Regions from separate parts of the Sphingomonas degradans genome, predicted to be linked through region 2. Evidence: riboswitches for the same ligand, from Rfam matches in the RefSeq annotation. Region 2 holds a riboswitch; the other holds the start of a gene.
The links. Region 2 has a riboswitch for cobalamin ahead of metE (5-methyltetrahydropteroyltriglutamate--homocysteine S-methyltransferase). Riboswitches for the same ligand answer to the same signal wherever they lie in the genome.

Region 1: it holds a riboswitch for cobalamin, as region 2 does, so the genes downstream of both, ACG3SL_RS12515 (TonB-dependent receptor plug domain-containing protein) here and metE (5-methyltetrahydropteroyltriglutamate--homocysteine S-methyltransferase) in region 2, are expected to answer to the same signal.

What each region holds. Positions count from the first base shown of each region.
Region 1 is NZ_CP177172.1:2,762,400-2,772,315, reverse strand. Features, by position in the region: gene ACG3SL_RS12545 (SURF1 family protein) at 1-103, shown strand, start outside; gene ACG3SL_RS12540 (ATP-binding protein) at 163-1,410, shown strand; gene ACG3SL_RS12535 (response regulator transcription factor) at 1,407-1,940, shown strand; gene ACG3SL_RS12530 (ATPase domain-containing protein) at 2,022-3,518, shown strand; gene ACG3SL_RS12525 (ATP-binding protein) at 3,515-5,527, shown strand; gene cobU (bifunctional adenosylcobinamide kinase/adenosylcobinamide-phosphate guanylyltransferase) at 5,531-6,046, opposite strand; cobalamin riboswitch at 6,076-6,280, shown strand; gene ACG3SL_RS12515 (TonB-dependent receptor plug domain-containing protein) at 6,424-8,358, shown strand; gene ACG3SL_RS12510 (aminotransferase class I/II-fold pyridoxal phosphate-dependent enzyme) at 8,358-9,356, shown strand; gene cobO (cob(I)yrinic acid a,c-diamide adenosyltransferase) at 9,356-9,916, shown strand, end outside.
Region 2 is NZ_CP177172.1:879,396-889,311, reverse strand. Features, by position in the region: gene ACG3SL_RS04140 (IS30 family transposase) at 1-962, shown strand, start outside; gene ACG3SL_RS04135 (beta-N-acetylhexosaminidase family protein) at 1,003-2,949, opposite strand; gene ACG3SL_RS04130 (hypothetical protein) at 3,175-3,564, opposite strand; gene ACG3SL_RS04125 (hypothetical protein) at 3,649-3,975, opposite strand; gene metE (5-methyltetrahydropteroyltriglutamate--homocysteine S-methyltransferase) at 4,209-6,509, opposite strand; cobalamin riboswitch at 6,618-6,818, opposite strand; gene ACG3SL_RS04115 (hypothetical protein) at 7,117-7,530, shown strand; gene ACG3SL_RS04110 (extracellular catalytic domain type 1 short-chain-length polyhydroxyalkanoate depolymerase) at 7,551-8,612, shown strand; gene epsC (serine O-acetyltransferase EpsC) at 8,790-9,704, opposite strand.

The DNA.
Region 1 (9,916 bases), 1.9 Mb from region 2:
TGCCGACAACCATGCGGTCTATGCGCTGACCTGGTTCGCGATGGCGTTGCTGTCGCTGGGCGCTGCCGTCTGGCTGTGGCGCCAGCGGGGCTGGGGAGAGTGAGCCAGACCGACCTGCCCGGCCAGCCGCCCGAGGCCGATGCCGATGCCGGCCGGCGCAACATGCTGCTGCTCATCCAGCTGCGCTGGATCGCAGTGGGCGGGCAGCTGGTGACGATCGCGGTGGTTCACTGGGCGATGCACATCGCGCTGCCGATGGCGCCGCTGCTGCTCGCGCTGGTCGCGCTGATCGCGATGAACCTCGCGACGCTGCCGATCCTGCAGCGGCGCACGGCAGTGACCAACAGCGAGCTTACCGCCGCGCTGCTGCTCGATGTCGCGGCGCTGGCGTGGCAGCTGTACCACAGCGGCGGGCTCGGCAATCCCTTTGCCTCGCTGTTCCTGCTCCAGGTCGTGATCGGCGCGGTGCTGCTGAAGCCGGTGTCGTCGTGGCTGGTGGTGCTGGCCACGGGAATCGCGCTGATCGTGCTCGCCGCCGACATTCATCCGCTCGCGCTGCCGCCGCCCTATCGCAGCGATCCGATGGCGCTGTACCTGCAGGGCAGCCTGGTGTGCTTCGCGCTCATCACCACGCTGCTGGTCGCGTTCCTGACCCAGATCACGCGCAACCTGCGCCACCGCGACGCGGCGCTGGCCGGTATCCGCCAGCGCGCGGCGGAGGACGACCTGATCGTGCGCATGGGGCTGCTCGCATCGGGCGCCGCGCACGAACTGGGTACGCCGCTGTCGTCGTTGTCGGTGCTGATCGGCGACTGGAAGGCGATGCCGCGCTTCGCCAATGACGCGGAATTGCAGGAGGACCTGTCCGACATGGAAGCGGCGGTGCGCCGCTGCAAGGCGATCGTCGGCGGCATCCTCGCCTCGGCAGGGGAAACGCGCGGCGTCGCGCCCGAAGTGACGACCATGCGCGCGTTCCTGGACGACATCGTCGAGGAATGGCGCGCCAGCCGCCTGCCCGGCGAGATCGACTATGCCGATCGGTTCGGTGCGGATGTTAAGATCGTATCGGACCCCGCGCTGCGCCAGGTGATCGGCAACGTCATCGACAATGCCGCCGAAGTCTCGCCCAGCTGGATCGGGATCACGGCGTCGCGCGTCGAGGACGCGCTGGTGCTCGAAGTCGCCGATCGCGGCCCCGGCTTCGCGCCTGAACTGCTCGCCGCGTTCGGCCAGCCCTATCGCACCAGCAAGGGGCAGCCCGGCGGCGGGCTGGGGCTGTTCCTGCTCGTCAACGTCCTGCGTACGCTGGGCGGGCGGGCATCCGCGCATAACAAGGCGGGCGGGGGCGCCGTGGTCCGGCTGGTCCTGCCGCTGTCGGCACTGCGGTACGAGAAGGAAAGCGCGCGATGAGCACCGAACGCCTGCTGGTGATCGTCGAGGACGATACCGCCTTTGCCCGTACGCTGAAACGATCGTTCGAGCGGCGCGGCTATCAGGTACTGGTCGCCGACAGCCACGACGCGCTGCTGCCGCTGCTGGAGACCAATCGCCCGCACTTCGCCGTGGTCGATTTGAAGCTGGGCGGCGCGTCGGGCCTCACCTGTGTCCAGACGCTGCGCGCGACCGATGAGGATATGCGGATTGTGGTGCTGACCGGCTTTGCCAGCATCGCCACCGCGGTGGAGGCGATCAAGCTGGGCGCATCCTATTACCTGGCCAAGCCGTCGAACACCGACGATATCGAAGCCGCCTTTGCGCGCGAGGATGGCGATCCCGAGGCGCCGGTGGACGGGCGGCAATCGTCGATCAAGACGGTGGAGTGGGAGCATATCCACCGCACGCTGGTGGAGACGGACTTCAACATCTCCGAAACCGCCCGGCGGCTGGGGATGCACCGGCGCACGCTGGCCCGCAAACTGGAGAAGCGCCAGCTGCGCTGACGAACCCGCGAACCTCTTTCGTCTCTTGCGCGTTGGCTGCTACAGCGCCGCCGATATCCGTTGGCGGGGAGAGGAACGAGCGTGACGGAATTTCCCGTGCAACTCGCCCTGACGGGCGTCGAGGGACTGGACGATATTCTTGCCGGCGGGCTGACTCGCGGGCGGGTCTTTCTGTTGGAAGGCAGCCCGGGCACGGGCAAGACGACCATCGCCACCCAGTTTTTGATGGAAGGCGCGGCGCGGGGCGAGAAGTGCCTGTATGTCACGCTGTCCGAAACCGAGGATGAGATGCGCGAGAGCGCGGCCTCGCACGGATGGGACCTGAGCGGGGTCGAACTGTTCGAGCTGGTCCCGCCCGAAAGCCTGCTCGACGAGCACCAGCAACAGAGCCTGCTCTATTCCTCCGACCTGGAACTGGGCGAGACGACGCGGCGGATCTTCGAGGCGTTCGAGCGGGTGCAGCCGTCGCGCGTGGTGCTGGACAGCCTGTCCGAAGTACGCCTGCTCGCGCAAAGCTCGCTGCGCTATCGCCGGCAGATTCTGGCGCTTAAGCACTTCTTCTCGACCCAGAATGCGACCGTGCTGATGCTGGACGACCTGACGGCCGAGGCGGCGGACAAGACCGTGCACAGCGTGGCGCACGGCGTGATCCGGCTGGAGGAACTGTCCCCCGAATATGGGCCGGAGCGCCGCCGCGCGCGGATCATCAAGTACCGCGGGCGGCGCTTTCGCGGCGGGTTCCACGATTTCGTCATCGCGCCGGGCGGGGTCCGTGTCTTCCCGCGCCTGGTGTCTGCCGAACACAAGACGCGCTTCGATCGCGCGATGGTGAAGAGCGATTCGCCTGAACTGGATGCGCTGCTCGGCGGTGGTATCGAACGCGGTTCCAGCGTGCTGGTGCTGGGGCCGGCGGGCACCGGCAAGTCGCTGCTTTCGCTCACCTTTGTCGCCTCGGCGGTCGCGCGCGGCGAACGTGCCGCGATGTTTGTGTTCGACGAGGAAGTGGGCCTGTTCTTCGACCGGGCACTTGGGCTCGGCATCGACATGCAGGCGATGGTCGATGCGGGCAGCCTGTTCATCGAACAGGTCGATGCCGCCGAATTGTCCCCCGGCGAGTTCTCGCAGCGGGTCCGGTCGCGTGTCGAGCAGCACGACGTCCGCACCATCGTGATCGACAGCCTGAACGGGTTTCAGGCGGCAATGCCGGAAGAGAATGCGCTGATCCTCCACATGCACGAATTGCTGCAATATCTGAACCGCAAGGGGGCGACGACCTTCCTCACGGTGGCGCAGCACGGGCTGGTCGGCGACATGAAGGCGCCGGTGGACGTGACCTATCTGGCCGACACGGTCGTGCTGCTGCGCTATTTCGAGGCGGCGGGGCGGGTGCGCCGCGCGATCTCGGTCATCAAGAAGCGCACCGGCGCGCATGAGGATACGATCCGCGAATACCGGATCGGTCGCACCGGCGTTCGCCTGGGCGAGCCGCTGGTCGGGTTCCAGGGCGTGCTGCGCGGGGTGCCCAGCCTGATTGCCGACGCGACGGCCTCCCCTTTGCTGGAAGACGTGCCCGCGTGATCCCCAATATTTCGGAACGCGCGATCCTGCTCACGCCGCACGGGCGCGATTCCGCCATTGCGGGCGCCATTCTGGCCGAGGCGGGGTTGCGCACGCAGGTTGCTGCATCGTTGGCGGAACTTGTGGAGGAATTGGAGCGCGGGGCCGGCTTCGCGCTGCTGAGCGAAGAGGCGCTGCTGACGACCAACCTGACACCACTGGCCCACTGGCTGGAGGCGCAGCCGGAATGGTCGGATTTCCCCTTCGTCCTGCTGACGCGGCAGGGCGGGGGGATCGAACGCAACCCGGCAGCGCGGCGGTTCCTAGACATGCTGGGCAATGTCACGTTCCTGGAGCGCCCGTTCCACCCGACCACGCTGGTCAGCCTGGCGCAATCGGCATTGCGCGGGCGGCGGCGCCAATATGAGGCGCGGTCGCGGCTGGAGGAGCTGCATCGCGGCGCCGACAAATATCGCTCGCTGTTCGAATCGATCGATGCCGGGTTCTGCGTCATCGACATGGTGTTCGATGCGGACGGCAAGCCGGTCGACTATGTGTTTCTGGAGGCCAACCCCGCCTTCGCGCGGCAGACGGGCCTGGAAGATGCCGTCGGCAAATCGATGCGGTCGCTGGCGCCGGGGCATGAGCAGCATTGGTTCGACATTTACGGCAAGGTCGCGATGACCGGCGAGCGCGTCCGGTTCGAGGAACATGCCGAGGCGCTGGGCGGCATCTGGTACGACGTCTATGCCTTTCGCGTCGGCGAACCGCCCGACACCCATGTCGCGGTGCTGTTCACCGATATTTCGGACCGGCGGAAAATGGAGCTGGCGCTGCGCGAGAGCCAGGAACGGCTCAAGCGGCTGAACGAGACGCTGGAGGAGCGCGTGGCCGAGCGCACGCACGAGCTGGAGCTTGCGCAGGAAGCGTTGCGGCAATCGCAGAAGCTGGAATCGATGGGCCAGCTGACCGGCGGCGTGGCGCATGATTTCAACAACCTGCTCACCCCGATCGTCGGCAGCCTGGACCTGTTGTACCGGCGCGGCGCCGGCACCGAGCGCGAGCGCAAGCTGATCGAAGGCGCCGTGCAGTCCGCCGATCGCGCGCGGATGCTGGTCCAGCGGCTGCTGGCGTTCGCGCGGCGCCAGCCGTTACAGGCGACCGCGATCGACGTGGGACAGTTGGTGCACGACATGGCCGATCTGATCGCCAGCACCTGTGGCCCGCGCGTGCGGCTGGACCTGCAGGTCGCTGACGATCTTCCGCCCGCCTGCGCCGATGCGAACCAGATCGAAATGGCGCTGCTCAACCTGGCAGTGAATGCGCGCGACGCGATGCCCGATGGCGGCACGCTGACCATCGCAGTGGCGGGCGTAACGCAGGCGGCGGACAACGTCGCCGAACTGCACGCCGGGCGCTATGTCCGGCTGACCGTTCAGGACACCGGCGTCGGCATGGATGCGGAAACGCAGGCGAAGGCGGTCGAACCGTTCTTCACGACCAAGGGAGTCGGGCAGGGCACCGGGCTGGGGCTGTCGATGGTGCATGGCCTAGCCGCGCAGCTGGGCGGCGCGCTGACGATCGAGAGCGCGCCGGGCGCGGGCACGGCGATTCACTTGTGGCTCCCGGTCAGTGCCGTGCCGCTGCAACAGCCGGTGGCGACGACGGACTCCGCGCCGGCGGCACAGGCATGCGGCACCGTGCTGGTGGTCGATGACGAGGATCTGGTGCGCGCCAGCACCGCCGACATGCTGTCCGACCTGGGCTATGCCGTGATCGAGGCGGATTCGGCGGAACAGGCGCTTGCCGTGCTCGAACGCAATCCCGCCATCGACCTGCTCGTCACCGATCACCTGATGCCCGGCCTGACCGGCACCGACCTGGCCGAACGCGTCCGCGCGATGCGGCCAGGGATGCGCGTGCTGCTGGTGTCTGGCTATGCCGAGACGCGGGGCATTTCGGCGGACCTGCCCCGGCTGTCCAAACCGTTCAAGCAGAACGACTTGGCAATGAGCCTGTCGCAGCTTTGATGGCTATTTAAGCCGCATCTCCAGCCCCGCGACGACCAGCACCACATGGTCTGCCGCCGCCGCCACCCGCTGGTTCAACCGCCCGGCGATGTCGCGGAAGCGGCGGGCGAGGGCGTTGTCCGGGACGATGCCGAACCCAACCTCGTTGCTGACCACGAACACCGGGCAGGGGGCCGCCGCCAGTGCCGCGACCAGAGCGTCGCTGGCCGCATCGGGATCGGCATCGGCGAGCAGCAGGTTGCTCGCCCATAATGTCAGGCAATCGACCAGCAGCACGCGCCCCGGCGCCGCTTCGCGCAGGATCGCGGCGGGGAGATCGGTGGGGCATTCGACCGTGCGCCATTCGGGGCCGCGATCGGTGCGGTGGCGGTCGATCCGGTCGCGCATCTCGGCGTCGAATGCCTGCGCGGTCGCCAGATAGACGCGCTCGCCCGGCACGCCTTCGGCCAGCGCCTGTGCCCGCGCGCTCTTGCCCGAACGCGCGCCGCCCAGCAGCAACGTTACCCTGGCGTCCGTCATTCCCGCTTGCCCTGTCACTGTCTCGCTCATAAGGGGCCTATGCGTCAGGTTCCCAGGGATGGGAATAATAGGGAACGCGGAAGCCGGCGGAAATGCCGGTAAGCCGTGGCTGTCCCCGCAACTGTGACCGGAGAGCGGTCGCCCCACATGCCACTGGCTGCGCGAGCAACCGGGAAGGCGGGGCGGGCGTGATGACCCGGGAGCCAGGAGACCTGCCTGACGCGGTCGGTCCTTTGCGCGGACGGGGTGTTCAGCGTGATCGAGGTTCTTCCTCGCGTGACGACATCGTTCGGGGTGGCGTGCGTGGAAGCGATTCCTCGCTGGTCCTGGTGTGTCTTCGGCGCGCGCGACCCCTGGTTGTTAGACAGGGGAAAGTGATGAACACCCGTATTATCTATGCGTCCGCAGCATCGTTGCTGCTTTCCACCACCTCGGCCTTTGCGCAGCAGGCGCCCGATACGGTCGCGACCGACAGAGACCAGATCGTGGTCACCGCCGGCCGCACCGCCGAGCCGCTGTCGCGCGTCGGCCAGTCGATCACCGTGATCGATGCCCAGGAAATCGCCCGCCGCCAGACCGATACGGTCGCCGATCTGCTGCGCACCACGCCCGGCGTCTCGATCAGCCGCAACGGCCCGATCGGCGCCAGCACTGCCGTGCTGATCCGTGGCGCGGAAAGCGACCAGACCGCCGCGCTGATCAACGGCGTCAAGCTCAACGATCCGTCGTCGCCGGGCGGCGGCTTCAACTTCGGCAATCTGCTGATCGGCAATATCGAGCGGATCGAAGTGCTGCGCGGGCCCTCTTCGGTGCTGTGGGGCAGTCAGGCGATCGGCGGCGTCGTCAACATGATCACCGCCCAGCCGACCGAAGTGCTGACCGTCAATGCGCGCGGCGAATATGGCTATCGCAACACGGCGCAGGGCGTCGCGAACGTGTCGGGCAAGGTCGGCCCGCTCTCGTTCAGCGGCGGCGGCGGCTATTTCCGCACTGACGGCATCTCGGCGTTCAGCGAGGCGCGCGGCGGCAAGGAGAAAGACGGCTACACCAATTACGGCGCCAACCTGGACCTGCGGCTCGCGCTGACTGACGCAATCTCGGTCGATGCGCGCGGCTATTATTCGGACGGCAAGGTCGGGATCGACGGCTTCCCGGCGCCGACCTATGCCTTTGGCGACACGAAAGAGACGTCGAAGTCGCGCGAGTTCGTCGGCTATACCGGCCTGAACGTCGCGCTGTTCGACGGGCGGCTGCGCAACCGCGTCGGCTATGCCTATACCGACACCAAGCGCCGCAATTTCGATCCTGATTCGGTGCCGACCGAGACCTTCGCCGGCAATGGCCGCAACGAGCGGCTGGAATATCAGGGCGTCGCCGACATCCTCGACCAGGTCCAGGCGACCTTTGGTGCGGAGCGCGAGACTTCGCACTTCACCACGTCCAGCTATGGCGGCCCGCAGACGCGCGGGCGGGCGCAGATCGACAGCTTCTATGGCCAGCTGGCCGTGACGCCGGTGTCCGGGCTGACCGTGACCGGCGGCGTGCGGCGCGACGACCACAACCAGTTCGGCGGGCAGACCAGCTTTGCGGCCAGCGGTGTGTTCTCGCCCAATGGCGGCTCCACCACCTTCCGCGCCAGCTATAGCGAAGGGTTCAAGGCACCGACCTTGTACCAGTTGCAGAGCGAATACGGCAACGCGCGGCTCCGGCCGGAGCGGGCCAAGGGATGGGATGCGGGCATCACCCAGCGCGCGCTGGATGGCGCAGTCGAGGCAAGCGCCACCTATTTCCGCCGCAACGCGACCGATCTCATCAACTTCGTGTCGTGCGCAGCACCGCTGACCGGCATCTGCACCGGGCGCCCCAGCGGCACCTATGACAATGTCGCCAAGGCACGGTCCGAAGGCGTCGAGCTGACGCTGGCGCTGCGCCCGGTCGATGCGCTGCGGTTCGCGGCGAACTACACCTATACCGACGCGACCAACCGGTCGGAGGGCACTGCCAATTACGGCAAGAAGCTGATCCGCCGCCCGGATCAGACGATCAATGCGTCGGTCGACTATCGCCTGCCGTTCGGGCTGACGACGGGGGCCACGGTCACGTCGATCGGGTCGAGCTACGACACCGCCAACAACAGCCGCAAGGTGCAGGGCTATGTCCTCACCGACATCCGCGCGGCGCTGCCGGTGCGCGAGGGCGTGGAAGTCTATGGCCGCATCGAGAACCTGTTCGATGAGCGGTACGAGACGATCTATCGCTACGGCAGCATGGGCCGCGCGGCCTATATCGGCGTGCGGCTGCGCTACCAGTGATGGAACGCGACCAGATCGGGCCCTTCGCCGTCCATGGCGGGCGGCTCGATCTGGCGCGGGTGCATTTCCCGGAGGTGACGTGCTGGTTCGACCTGTCGACCGGCCTTGCCCCGTGGAGCTATCTGGCGCGGTGGGAACAGGACTGGATCGAGCGTCTGCCCGATCCGGCGGCGCTCACCGCGCTGGAGGCCTCTGCCGCCCGCTATTTTGGCGCACCGGCCGAGGCAGTGGTCGCGGTCCCGGGGAGCGACGTCGCGCTCCGGCTGCTCGGCGCGCTGCTCCCCGGACGCGCCGCCGTGGCGCGCCCCGGCTATTCGGGCCATGTCGCGATGTGGGGCGGGCGCGACGTGCTGCCTGTCTCCGCCGACACGCTCGCTATTGAAGACGCCGACACGCTGGTGCTTGCGCGACCCGGCAACCCCGATGGCGCGATTGCCGACGCCGCCGCGCTGGAGCGCACCGCCGCGACGCTGGCGGCACGCGGCGGGCATCTGATCGTGGACGAGGCTTTTGCCGACATGATCCCCGACGCCAGCCTTGCCGCCAGCGGCTGGCCGGGGCTGATCGTGCTGCGATCCTTCGGCAAGTTCTTTGGCCTGGCCGGGCTGCGGCTGGGTTTCGTCATCGCGCCACCGGCGATCGTCGCCGGGCTGCGGCAACTGCTGGGCGACTGGCCCGTGTCTGGCCCGGCGGTTGCGATCGGCAGCATAGCCTATGCCGACACCGCCTGGCACGCGGCGCAGCGGGCGCGGATCGCGGAAGGCGCGGCGCGGCTCGATGCGCTGTTGGCCGGCGCGGGACTGGCCATCGTCGGCGGCACGCCGCTGTTCCGGCTGGTAGAGACCCCCGCGCGCGACGCGCTGTTCCGCCACCTTGCCACGGGCGGCCTGCTCACGCGCCCCTTTGCCGATGCGCCCACGCGGCTGCGCCTCGGCCTGCCCGGCAGCGAACGGGCATGGGCCCGGCTGCACCACGCGCTTGACACCTGGAGACTGTGATGACGGAACCCGAAGACCAGTTCGCCCGCCACAATGCCCGGATGAAGCGGGTGCAGGAGGCCCGCGCCAAGATCCAGGCGCGCCATACGCTGGAGCGCGGGCTGCTGATCGTCCACACCGGCAACGGCAAGGGCAAGTCCTCCTCCGCCTTCGGCATGGCGATCCGCAGCCTGGGATGGGGGATGAAGGTCGGCATCGTCCAATATGTGAAGGGATCGTGGGAAACGGGCGAGAAGACCTTTTTCCAGGCCAATCCCGACCTGCTCACCTTCGAAGTGATGGGCGAGGGCTTTACCTGGGACACGCAGGACCGCGCCCGCGATATCCAGGCGGCGCGCGCGGCGTGGGAGCGATCGAAGGAACTGATCCTCGACCCCGCCTATGACTTCGTCATCCTCGACGAACTGAACATCGTGCTGCGCCACGACACGCTGCCGATCGAGGAAATCGTCGCGTTCCTGAAAGAGCGCCCGCTGACCAAGCATATCTGCATCACCGGGCGCAGCGCGAAGCCCGAGCTGATCGAGATGGCCGACCTCGTCACCGAATTCGCCGAAGTG
Region 2 (9,916 bases):
TCGAGATATGCCGCCTTCATGAGGGCGGTATATCTTGCCGACAGATTGCCACCGCGATCGGGCGTGATCACACGACGGTCGGTCGGGAACTCAGGCGCAATAGCAAGCCGACCAAGGTCTGGCCCGGCGGCTATGCGCCCGGGCGTGCCCATAGGCTCGCGATCAGACGACGACGATGGGACGGCCGTTTCAAGCTGGCGCGCCAGCCGGACCTGCGAGATATCGTGAAGAACGGCCTTGCGATGGGATGCTCTCCCGAACAGATCGCCGGCCGACTGGCGCTTGAGCACGGTCGCACCATGGTCAGCCACGAGTCAATCTATCGATACGTCTATCATCGCTCGGCCCAGAAGGACTACTGGCACCGCCTTCTGCCCCGCTGCAAGGCAAGGCGCGGCCGCTATGGCCGCCAGGGCGGAAGCCCGGCCAGCTTCATCAAACAGCGCAGGCCGATCGGCGAACGCCCCCTCGAAGCCCGGGATCGCGCACAGCCGGGCCATTGGGAAGCAGACTATATGCTGTTCGCCCGATATGGGCACAATGTCCTCGTCTTGCACGAGCGCCACACACGCTACACCATCCTCGACAAGCCTCCCCACCGCAGAGCCGAGCTGACCGCACGCCGGATCACCCGCAGACTGCGCCATATCCCCCAGGATCTGCGCAGGACCATCAGCTTCGACAACGGCACCGAGTTCGCCGAACATCACCGCCTTCACGACAGCCTCGGCATCCAGACCTTCTTCTGCGATGTCCGAGCCCCATGGCAAAAGGGCGGTGTCGAAAACACCATCGGCCGACTGCGCCGAAGCCTGCCTCGCAAAACTGACCTCGACACCGTCAGCCACAGACAACTCCGTGCCTGTGCCGACCGGCTCAACAATATCCCAAGAAAATGCCTTGGCTTCCTCACACCCGCAGAGGCATTCTCCAAAATCTCAACCGGTGCACTTCAACCGTGAGTCCACATCCCAGCCTTCGCTGGGATGACAGGGGGAGCGTTCAGCGCTTGGGGAGGTACACCAAAGTCGGCGCATCGCGGACGAAGCGGTCGAGCACGCCGTCCGCCACCTTGATCGGGCCGCCGATCCGCACCGCGCCGGGGATCGACTGGATCGCCTCCGCCTGCTTGGCCAGCCGCTCCGCCTCGGCGAACAGCCGCGCTGCGGTCTCGCGGCCCGCCGCCGTGCCGTCCAGCGCCGATCCCAGCCCGCTGACCGTCAGCTGCAGCGCGCGCGCCCACAGCTCGGTCGCGTCCAGCCACGGCTTCGACTGCTCGACAAAGCCCGGCACGGTCACGCCCGCGCGGATCAGGTCGGGCGCCGCCGCCAGCTCGTCGGCCGCAGCCCCCAGCGCGGCCAGCGCCGCATGGGGCTCGCCCTGCGCCAGCGCCTCGCGCGCGGCGTCCACCAGCAGCTTGAGCTTCGGCGCCTGGGGCTGCCACGGCTGGCTGCCAAAGGTCGGCGCCAGATGCTGCGTATCGAAGAACGCCAGCAGCGCCGCCGTCACCTGTGCATCGCCATTCGCCATATAGCCCGCGGCGGCGTGCCAGGTGCGATCGGCGTCATAGCCGCGATCGTTCCACGCGAACGCGACCAGCCCCATCACCGCCGGGCGGCTCGCCGCCTCCTGGTTCATCGGGTTGGACACGATCCCGCTCAGCTCCGCCGAAATCCCCGCCTCGCGCCGGGCATAGGGGGCCAGCAGCAGCCGCCCCGCGGATTCGCCGTAATCGTTGACCGGGTAATTGTCCCACAACAGCGTCTTGCGCCCGAACGCCTTGGTGGCGTTGCGCGCATCGCCGATCGAGATCGCGGCGGGCACCACATCGGTGCCGGTCCATTGCACCACCACGCGCGGGTCCAGCTCCTTGCGCAGCGTCGCCTTGTACGGGCTTTCGGTGGTGTTGTAATATTCGGTCGGCACCATGGTCAGCGATCCATGGTCGTTCGCCGCCACCAGATCGGCCTGTACCGCGTTGAGCAGCTTCGCCTGCGCGCTCGCCGCCGCCTTCTCGCCGGGCTTGCCGAACGCCGCCTCGTCGCCGGGGCAGTTCCACTTGGTATATTCGATGTCGTCCAGCGCGACATAGAAGCTGCGCACCCCGATCCCGCGCATCGCGCCGAACTTGCGCCGGATCGCGTCGAGGTCCGCCGGGTTGGAATAGCAGATCGAGGGGCCGGGCGAGATCGCATAGACGAAGTTCACATGCTGGCGATTGGCGGCGGCCACCACCTCGCCCAGCGCCTTCAGCGTCTCCGCCGGATAGTCGTCGCGCCAGCGATCGCGCGCGAACGGCTCGTCCTTGGGGCTGTAGATATAGGTGTTGGCCTTCATCCCGGCGAGGAAATCGATGTGCGAGATGCGCTCGGCCATCGACCAGTGCTTGCCGTAAAACCCCTCGATCGTGCCGCGCACCGGCATCGCCGGATAGTCCGCGATGGTGATCGCCGGGATGCTTCCCGCCCCCGCGATCTGCCGCAGCGTCTGCGCGGCATGGTACACCCCGTCGCCGTCCTTGCCCGCCAGCACGATCAGCGTCCCCCCGCCGGTCGCGGTGCTCGCCAGCGCATAGCCCTCGGCCTGCGTCGGCAGCGTCGCACCGGTACGCGCCAGCGCCCGCTGCACCACCGGCGCGGCGCCGGTGCCGATCACCAGATAGGTCGCCTCCAGCCGCTCGGGAAGGCTAGCGGCGGTACGGATCGTCGTCACCCCGGCATCGGTCAGGATGCGGCGGACCAGCGCGCTGGTCTCCGCATCGGGCGCGCCCGCCTGCACCAGCACCACCGTCTTGCCCAGCGCCAGCGGCATCCCCGTCAGCCGCGCCGAAACCGGCGCGGGAAACACCGCCGGCAACGTCTGCGCGCCCGCGGGCATCGCCAGCCCCAGCGACAGCGCCGCCCCCGATGCGAGGCAAAGCAAACGACCAACCGAACCCGAAACGCGCATCAAAATCCCCAACGGTTCTGTAAAGGTAATAGATCGGTACTATGTGTGCGTTGGCCGCCAAGGGCAAGCCGCGATGCCGGGGCGCGCGCACGGCAATGCTATGTTACATGGGGCGGCGGCGGGTGGGAGGATGCTTCGCCGAGGGCGCATCCGAGGCGGCAGGGGCCGAACCTATGGACGGATGCCAGTCGCTCGCGGGAACGCGAACGGGGGGAATGTGGGTGGTTAGCTGCCGTTGCCTCGCTCGAATGGGATCGTCTCAGCGGTAGCATCATCGATCACGGCAATGCGATTTGGGCGTGGTTCTCCTTCGAGGCGAAGCAGCGAGGGATTGCCGTCCCTATTGAAGATCAAGCGGTGATTGGATGCCCCGACAAATCCCTCGGGCAGCACGTAGCGTCCGACCTTGTCATGCTCGACGACATAGCTGACTTCCTGCCCATTCCCGATAATCATGACCCCATCGCGCAGGCTTATGGAACCGCAGCACACGCTGGTGAAAACGCCGTTGGCAGTTCCGATCGGCAGCCTCGGCGGGAAAGCCCACCAGTAAAGCGGTATACCAAGAAATACCGCCGCAAAGGCCGACGCGCGGACAAGTGTCGTTCTGTTCATACATCCGTTATGCTTGAAGGATCGACAGGAGCAACGTCCGTTTGTGGGCGGGAGCCGCCAGTGCGGGATCTCGCATTCTGGTGGCTAGCTGCCGTCCGACCGAGTGCGAGCCCTTACGAACTGACTGGCGAACTTGACGTTGTAAGCGTGAAATTCACCCTCCGGGGTAACGACAAGCTCGGTTACGTTAGACCGTTGAAACGTGTCCTCAAGAGTCTCGTCATTGACCTTGAGGCTGACGGTGCGAGCACCATCGTCAGTACCGATCAGCTTATAGTCGTAAAGGACCGGCTGTCCGAAACAAATGACTTTGCCCCCTTCGATGATCAACTCAGAAGAAGGGTTCTCTATATCAGCCCAACGACCTTGCATTTCGTTTGGCAGCGGCGCGTCTCGCTCAAATCGCTCCACCGATTAATCCTCTCAGTCCATTTGTCCTGCACTCTACGCTGGAAGCGAACGTCCGCAAGTGGGCGGGAGCCGCCCCGCCTAATAGTCCTACCCCGCCAGGGGGAGGTGGCCCGCGCCAGCGGGTCGGCGGGGGAGGAAGCACGACGGCATCCGGTCTGTCGCCTTCGGCGCCAGGGGGAGGATCGGAAAACAGCGTTGGGGCGAGCGGCACTCCGCCCGCCCCAGCCCCTTCCCTACGCCGCCACCAGCGCCTCCGCGCGCAGCGTCCTTGCCGCGGCCACCATCGCTTCGATCGCCGGGCGGACTTCCTCCCATTTGCGGGTCTTGAGCCCGCAATCGGGGTTCACCCATAATTGCTCGGGCGCCAGATGCGCCTGTGCCAGCCGCATCAGCGCGACCATTTCCGCCTCGCCCGGCACGCGCGGGGCGTGGATGTCGTACACCCCCGGCCCGATCGCGCTGGGGTAGCGATAGCGGGCAAAGCCCTCCAGCAGCTCCATCTGCGACCGCGCCGTCTCGATCGAGATCACATCGGTGTCCATCGCGCCGATCGACGGCAGGATGTCGTTGAACTCCGAATAGCACATGTGCGTGTGGATCTGGGTCGCGTCGCCCACCCCCGATGCCGAGAGCCGGAAGCAATCGACGGCCCAGTCGAGATAGGCCTGCGCATCGCGCCGGCGCAGCGGCATCCCCTCGCGCAGCGCCGCCTCGTCGATCTGGATCGCCTTGCAGCCGGCGGCTTCCAGGTCCTGCACTTCGTCGCGGATCGCCAGCGCGATCTGGCGGCACGATGCCGCGCGCGGCTGATCGTCGCGCACGAACGACCAGTTCAGGATCGTCACCGGCCCGGTCAGCATTCCCTTCATCGGCCGCTCGGTCAGGCTCTGGGCATAGCGCCACCACTCGACCGTCATCGCGCCGGGCCGCGACACATCGCCGTACAGGATCGGCGGCCGCACGCAGCGCGATCCATAGGACTGGACCCATCCGTTGACAGTGAACGCGAACCCGGCAAGCTGCTCGCCGAAATACTGGACCATGTCGTTCCGCTCGAACTCGCCATGCACCAGCATGTCGAGCCCGACGTCTTCCTGCCAGCGCACTGCCCGCGCCGTCTCTTCGCGCAGGAAACGCTGATACGCCGCCTCGTCGAGCGTGCCGCGATTATATTCGGCGCGGGCATGGCGCACGTCGGCGGTCTGCGGGAACGATCCGATCGTAGTGGTCGGGAACGCGGGCAGCCCCAGCGCCTCCGCCTGCGCGGCGGCGCGCACGCCATGGCCGGAGCGGCGTTCGCGCATCGCGGGCGTGATGCCGGCGATGCGTTCGGCGACGCGCGCGTCATGGATGCGCGGCGACGTCTTGCGCGCCGCCGCCGCATTGGCCGACCGGGCAAGCGCCACCGCAACGCTCGCGCGCCCCTCGTTCAGCGCGCGCTTCAGTGTCGCCAGTTCCTCGATCTTCTGAACGGCAAAGGCCAGCCACTGCCGGACCTCCGCGTCCAGCCGGGGTTCGTTGTCGAGGTCCACCGGCACATGGAGCAGCGAACAGGACGGCGCCAGGATCAGGTCGCGCGTCGCCGCCACCGGCTCGATCCGGTCGAGCACCGCCTGCAGATCGGTGCGCCACACGTTGCGGCCATCGACCACCCCCAGCGACAGGACCATGTCCCGGGGCGCGGCCTGCACGATCGCGCCCAGCTGTTCGGGCGCACGCACCAGATCGACGTGCAGCCCCGCTACCGGCAGCGCGGCGGCAAAGCGCAGATTGTCCTCAAGCCCGCCGAAATAGGTCGCAAGCATCAGCTTCACGCCGGGCCGCGCCAGCCGGGCATAGGCGCGGGTAAAGGCGCGGCGCTGCTGGTCGGTCAGGTCGGTCACCAGGATCGGCTCGTCGATCTGCACCCATTCGGCGCCGGCATGCGCCAGATGCCCCAGGATCACGCCGTACAGCCCCAGCACTTCGTCGAGCAGGTCGAACGGGTCCACCCCCTGCCCCTTCGCCAGGCTCAGCCACGTCACCGGCCCCAGCAGCACCGGGCGCGTCTCGAACCCCTGCGCCTTGGCCTCGCGATATTCCTCGACGATCTTGAGCCGCCCCAGCGCCAGCGTCTGGCCCGGTTCTATCTCGGGCACGATATAGTGGTAATTGGTGTCGAACCATTTGGTCATCTCGCCCGCCGTCACGCTGTGCGCATGGCCACAGCCCTCGGCGGCGCCGGCCGTGCCGCGCGCCATCGCGAAATAGGTGTCGAGCGTCGCCTCGCCCGCGCCCGTCGCATAGCGCGCGGGCACCGCGCCCAGCATCACGCTGGTGTCGAGCACATGGTCGTAGAGCGAGAAATCATTGGACGGCAGCCAGTCCGCCCCCAGCGCGCGCTGGCGTGCCCAGGCGGCAGTGCGCAGCCCCGATGCGGCGTCGAGTAGCTCGCCCTCGCGCGCCTTGCCCGACCAGTATTTCTCCAGCGCGTGTTTCAGTTCGCGCCTTGGCCCGATGCGCGGAAAGCCAAGCGTGGCAACAGTGACAGTCATTCTCTTCAACCCCGAAGATGGGGCGGGCCGACCGGACCAGGCACAGGCGCACGCGCCCGTTTCGCCCGGACGCGCATGCAAGCGACCAGACCGGGCACCCCGCCGGTGGACGTTATGGCGTCGAAGGCAGGTCTCCTGGCTCGTGGGTCAGCGCGAACGATCCGTCTTCCCAGGGCAAGCCCCAGTGACATGGTGGATCGCCGCTCGCCACTTACAGTTGCGGGGGCAGCGCCGGTTTCGCACCGGCTTCCCGTCTTAGCTCCGGCGCGGAAAAAGCCCGACCGGAGAACCTTGACCCCTGCCTCATCGGCGCGAACGTTGGCCGGGTCAAGTCTGATATAAAGATTTCTTTATATGACACCTTCAGACCGCGATCGGATCGCACGCAGGGGCAATCGCCAAGGGGGGTGGCAGCCCTGAACCCCGTCATCCCAGCGAAGGCTGGGATCCATTTTGCATCTCCGCTGACCAGAAAGCCGGTAGGTAGAGGAGAATGGATCCTGACTTTCGTCAGGATGACACTGCGGGCCTTTATCCGTCACCCATGGGTTGAAATAGGGCCTGCACCCTCCATATACCATCCACACAGATGGCAAAGGGATGGAACATGGCGGACGCGCCGGAATTTCGGGCACGCGCGGATAGCGAGAAGATCACGATCAACCTCGGCTATGTCGACCTGGGCCATATCGACCTGCTCGTGCGCGACGGCTTTTATTCCAACCGCACCGATTTCATCCGCACCGCGATCCGCAACCAGCTGGAGCGGCACCGCGACGTCGCCGAGAAATCGGTGGTCCGCAAACGGCTCGACCTCGGGATCAGCTATTTCTCGAAAGAACTGCTCGAAGAGGTGCGCGACAAGAACGAGACGCTGGAGATCCGCGTCCTCGGGCTCGCCGCCATCGCCCCCGACGTCACCCCCGAACTCGCGCGGGCGGCCATCGCCTCGCTCACGGTCCTGGGTGCGCTGCACGCCAGCACGGCAGTGAAAGCCGCGCTCGCCGACCGCACCGTGTGACCCCCACAAAGGATATCGCCATGGCACCCCAATCCTGGATCGCGGAAACGCTCCGCCTCACCCGACAGGGTAATCTGATGGAGGCGACTGCACTGGTGCGCGACGCGCTGGGCGCCGGCGCGCGCAGACCGCAGGCACCCGCCCCCACCCCCCGCCCGCGCGACGTGATCGACCTGGTCCCCGAACGCGTATCGTTCGGCACCGGTCGGACGCGCGAGGACGCTGCCACCGCGCGGCAGGGTGGGTTCGATGCGCTGGCCTATCACGGCGCGGGCGGCACGCTGCGCTATCACCTGTTCCGCCCCGCCAAGGCCGTCGCAGGGATGCCGCTGGTCGTCATGCTCCACGGCTGCACCCAGTCGCCGGAGGATTTCGCGCGCGGCACGGGCATGAACGCGCTGGCGGAGGAGCTGGGCTTCTTCGTCGCCTATCCGCAGCAGGATACCACCGCCAATCCGCAGAAATGCTGGAACTGGTTCCGCCCCGGCGACCAGCAGCGCGACCGGGGCGAGCCCGCCTTGCTCGCCGGAGTCACCCGCGCCGTGATCGCCGCGCACGACATCGATCCCGATCGCGTCTATGTCGCGGGACTGTCGGCGGGCGGGGCGGCAGCGGCAGTGATGGCGGCGGAATATCCCGATCTCTTCGCCGCCGTCGGCGTGCATTCGGGCCTGCCCTGCGGCGCGGCGCGCGACGTGCCGAGCGCGCTGATGGCGATGAAGCAAGGGGCACGCGGCGCCGTGCCCTCGGGTCGCGCCTTCGTCCCCGTCATCACCTTTCACGGCGATCGCGACACGACCGTCGCAGCAGTCAACAGCGACGAAATCGTCCGCGCCGCGACGCAAGCCGCCGACGTGCCCCTGCGCCGCCGCGTGGAAAAGGGCCGCAGCCCCTCGGGGCGCAGCTATGCACGGACGCTGCATCAGGATCCGGACGGCATCACCCGGATCGAACAATGGACGATCAACGGCGCCGGCCATGCCTGGTCGGGCGGCAGCACCACGGGCACCTACACCGACCCCGCCGGCCCGGAGGCATCGCGCGAAATGCTCCGCTTCTTCCTCGATCATCCCCGGCGGTAGGCAGAGTGATCGCATATGAAAAATAAGCCGACATCCTGACGAAAGTCAGGATCCATTGGGTGCTCCGCCTGCGTTTATTGCTGCAACGGAGCGGCAATGGATCCCGGCCTTCGCCGGGATGACGGAATTTATGGTTGCCCAAGGGCCGTATGGTGTCACCCCCGCCGATAGCGCGGGTCAGCCCTGCGCGACCCGGATCGTCGGCGCCGCCGCCTCCACCACGCTGTCGGGCGGCACGTCGCTGCGCAGCCATACCGTCCCGCCGATCCGCGACCGCGCGCCGATCGTCAGCCGCCCCAGCAGCACAGCGCCGGCAAAGATCACCACATCGTCCTCCACCAGCGGGTGGCGCCGCCCCTGCGGCTCGGCGGCGGCATGGGCGGTGCCCATCGCGATCGGCTCGCCGCCCAGCGTCACGCCCTGGTACAGCCGCACCCGATCGCCCAGGATCGCGGTCTCGCCGATCACGATTCCCGTGCCATGGTCGATGAAGAAGTCGCGCCCGATCTGCGCACCGGGATGGATGTCGATGCCGGTCTCGGCATGGGCCACTTCGGAAATGATCCGCGCGACCAGCGGCGCGCCCAGCCGGTGGAGCACATGCGCCAGCCGATAATGGATGATCGCCGACAGCGAGGGGTAGGACAGCAGCACTTCGTCCACGCTGCGCGCCGCCGGGTCGTTGCCGTACCCCGCCTCGACATCGCGATCCAGCAGCCGGCGAATCTCGGGCAGGCGCGCGGCGAACGCGCCGATGATTCGCTCCGCCTCGATCCCCTCGTCATGCCGCGACACGCCGGGATAGGCGATCCGCAGCTCCAGCCCGATCTGCGCGGCGAGCTGCGACAGCGTCGATTCCAGCGTCGCCGCGACCCACGCATTCTCGTTGCCCACGGTCAGTTCGGGCGGCCCCAGCCGCAGCGGGAACAGCGCCGCCCCCAGCTCGCGCATCAATCGCGCCAGCACCCGGCGCGAGGGAAATTCGATGCCGTGCTCGGCATGTCGCGCATGACTCGCGCGCCACTCACGCCGCGCGTCGCGCAGGCGATCGACGACGAGCGTGAGGTCGCGGTGAATGTCGATCGGCTGCATCTTGGCTCCATCGGGCAGGGACGCGGCGACGATAGCAAACTCCCACTGATCGAGTAGAGATAAGAGCTACGCCGGGCCCAAGCCGATCTTTGCCGGCCGCGTGCGTCACACTCCCGGCCAACAAATTTTGCAATCGATTGCCGTCGCAACCACCCAACCCCTTGGCCCGGCATCGTTTTACCCGAAATCCGCGTTGCGCCCTCGCCGCTTGC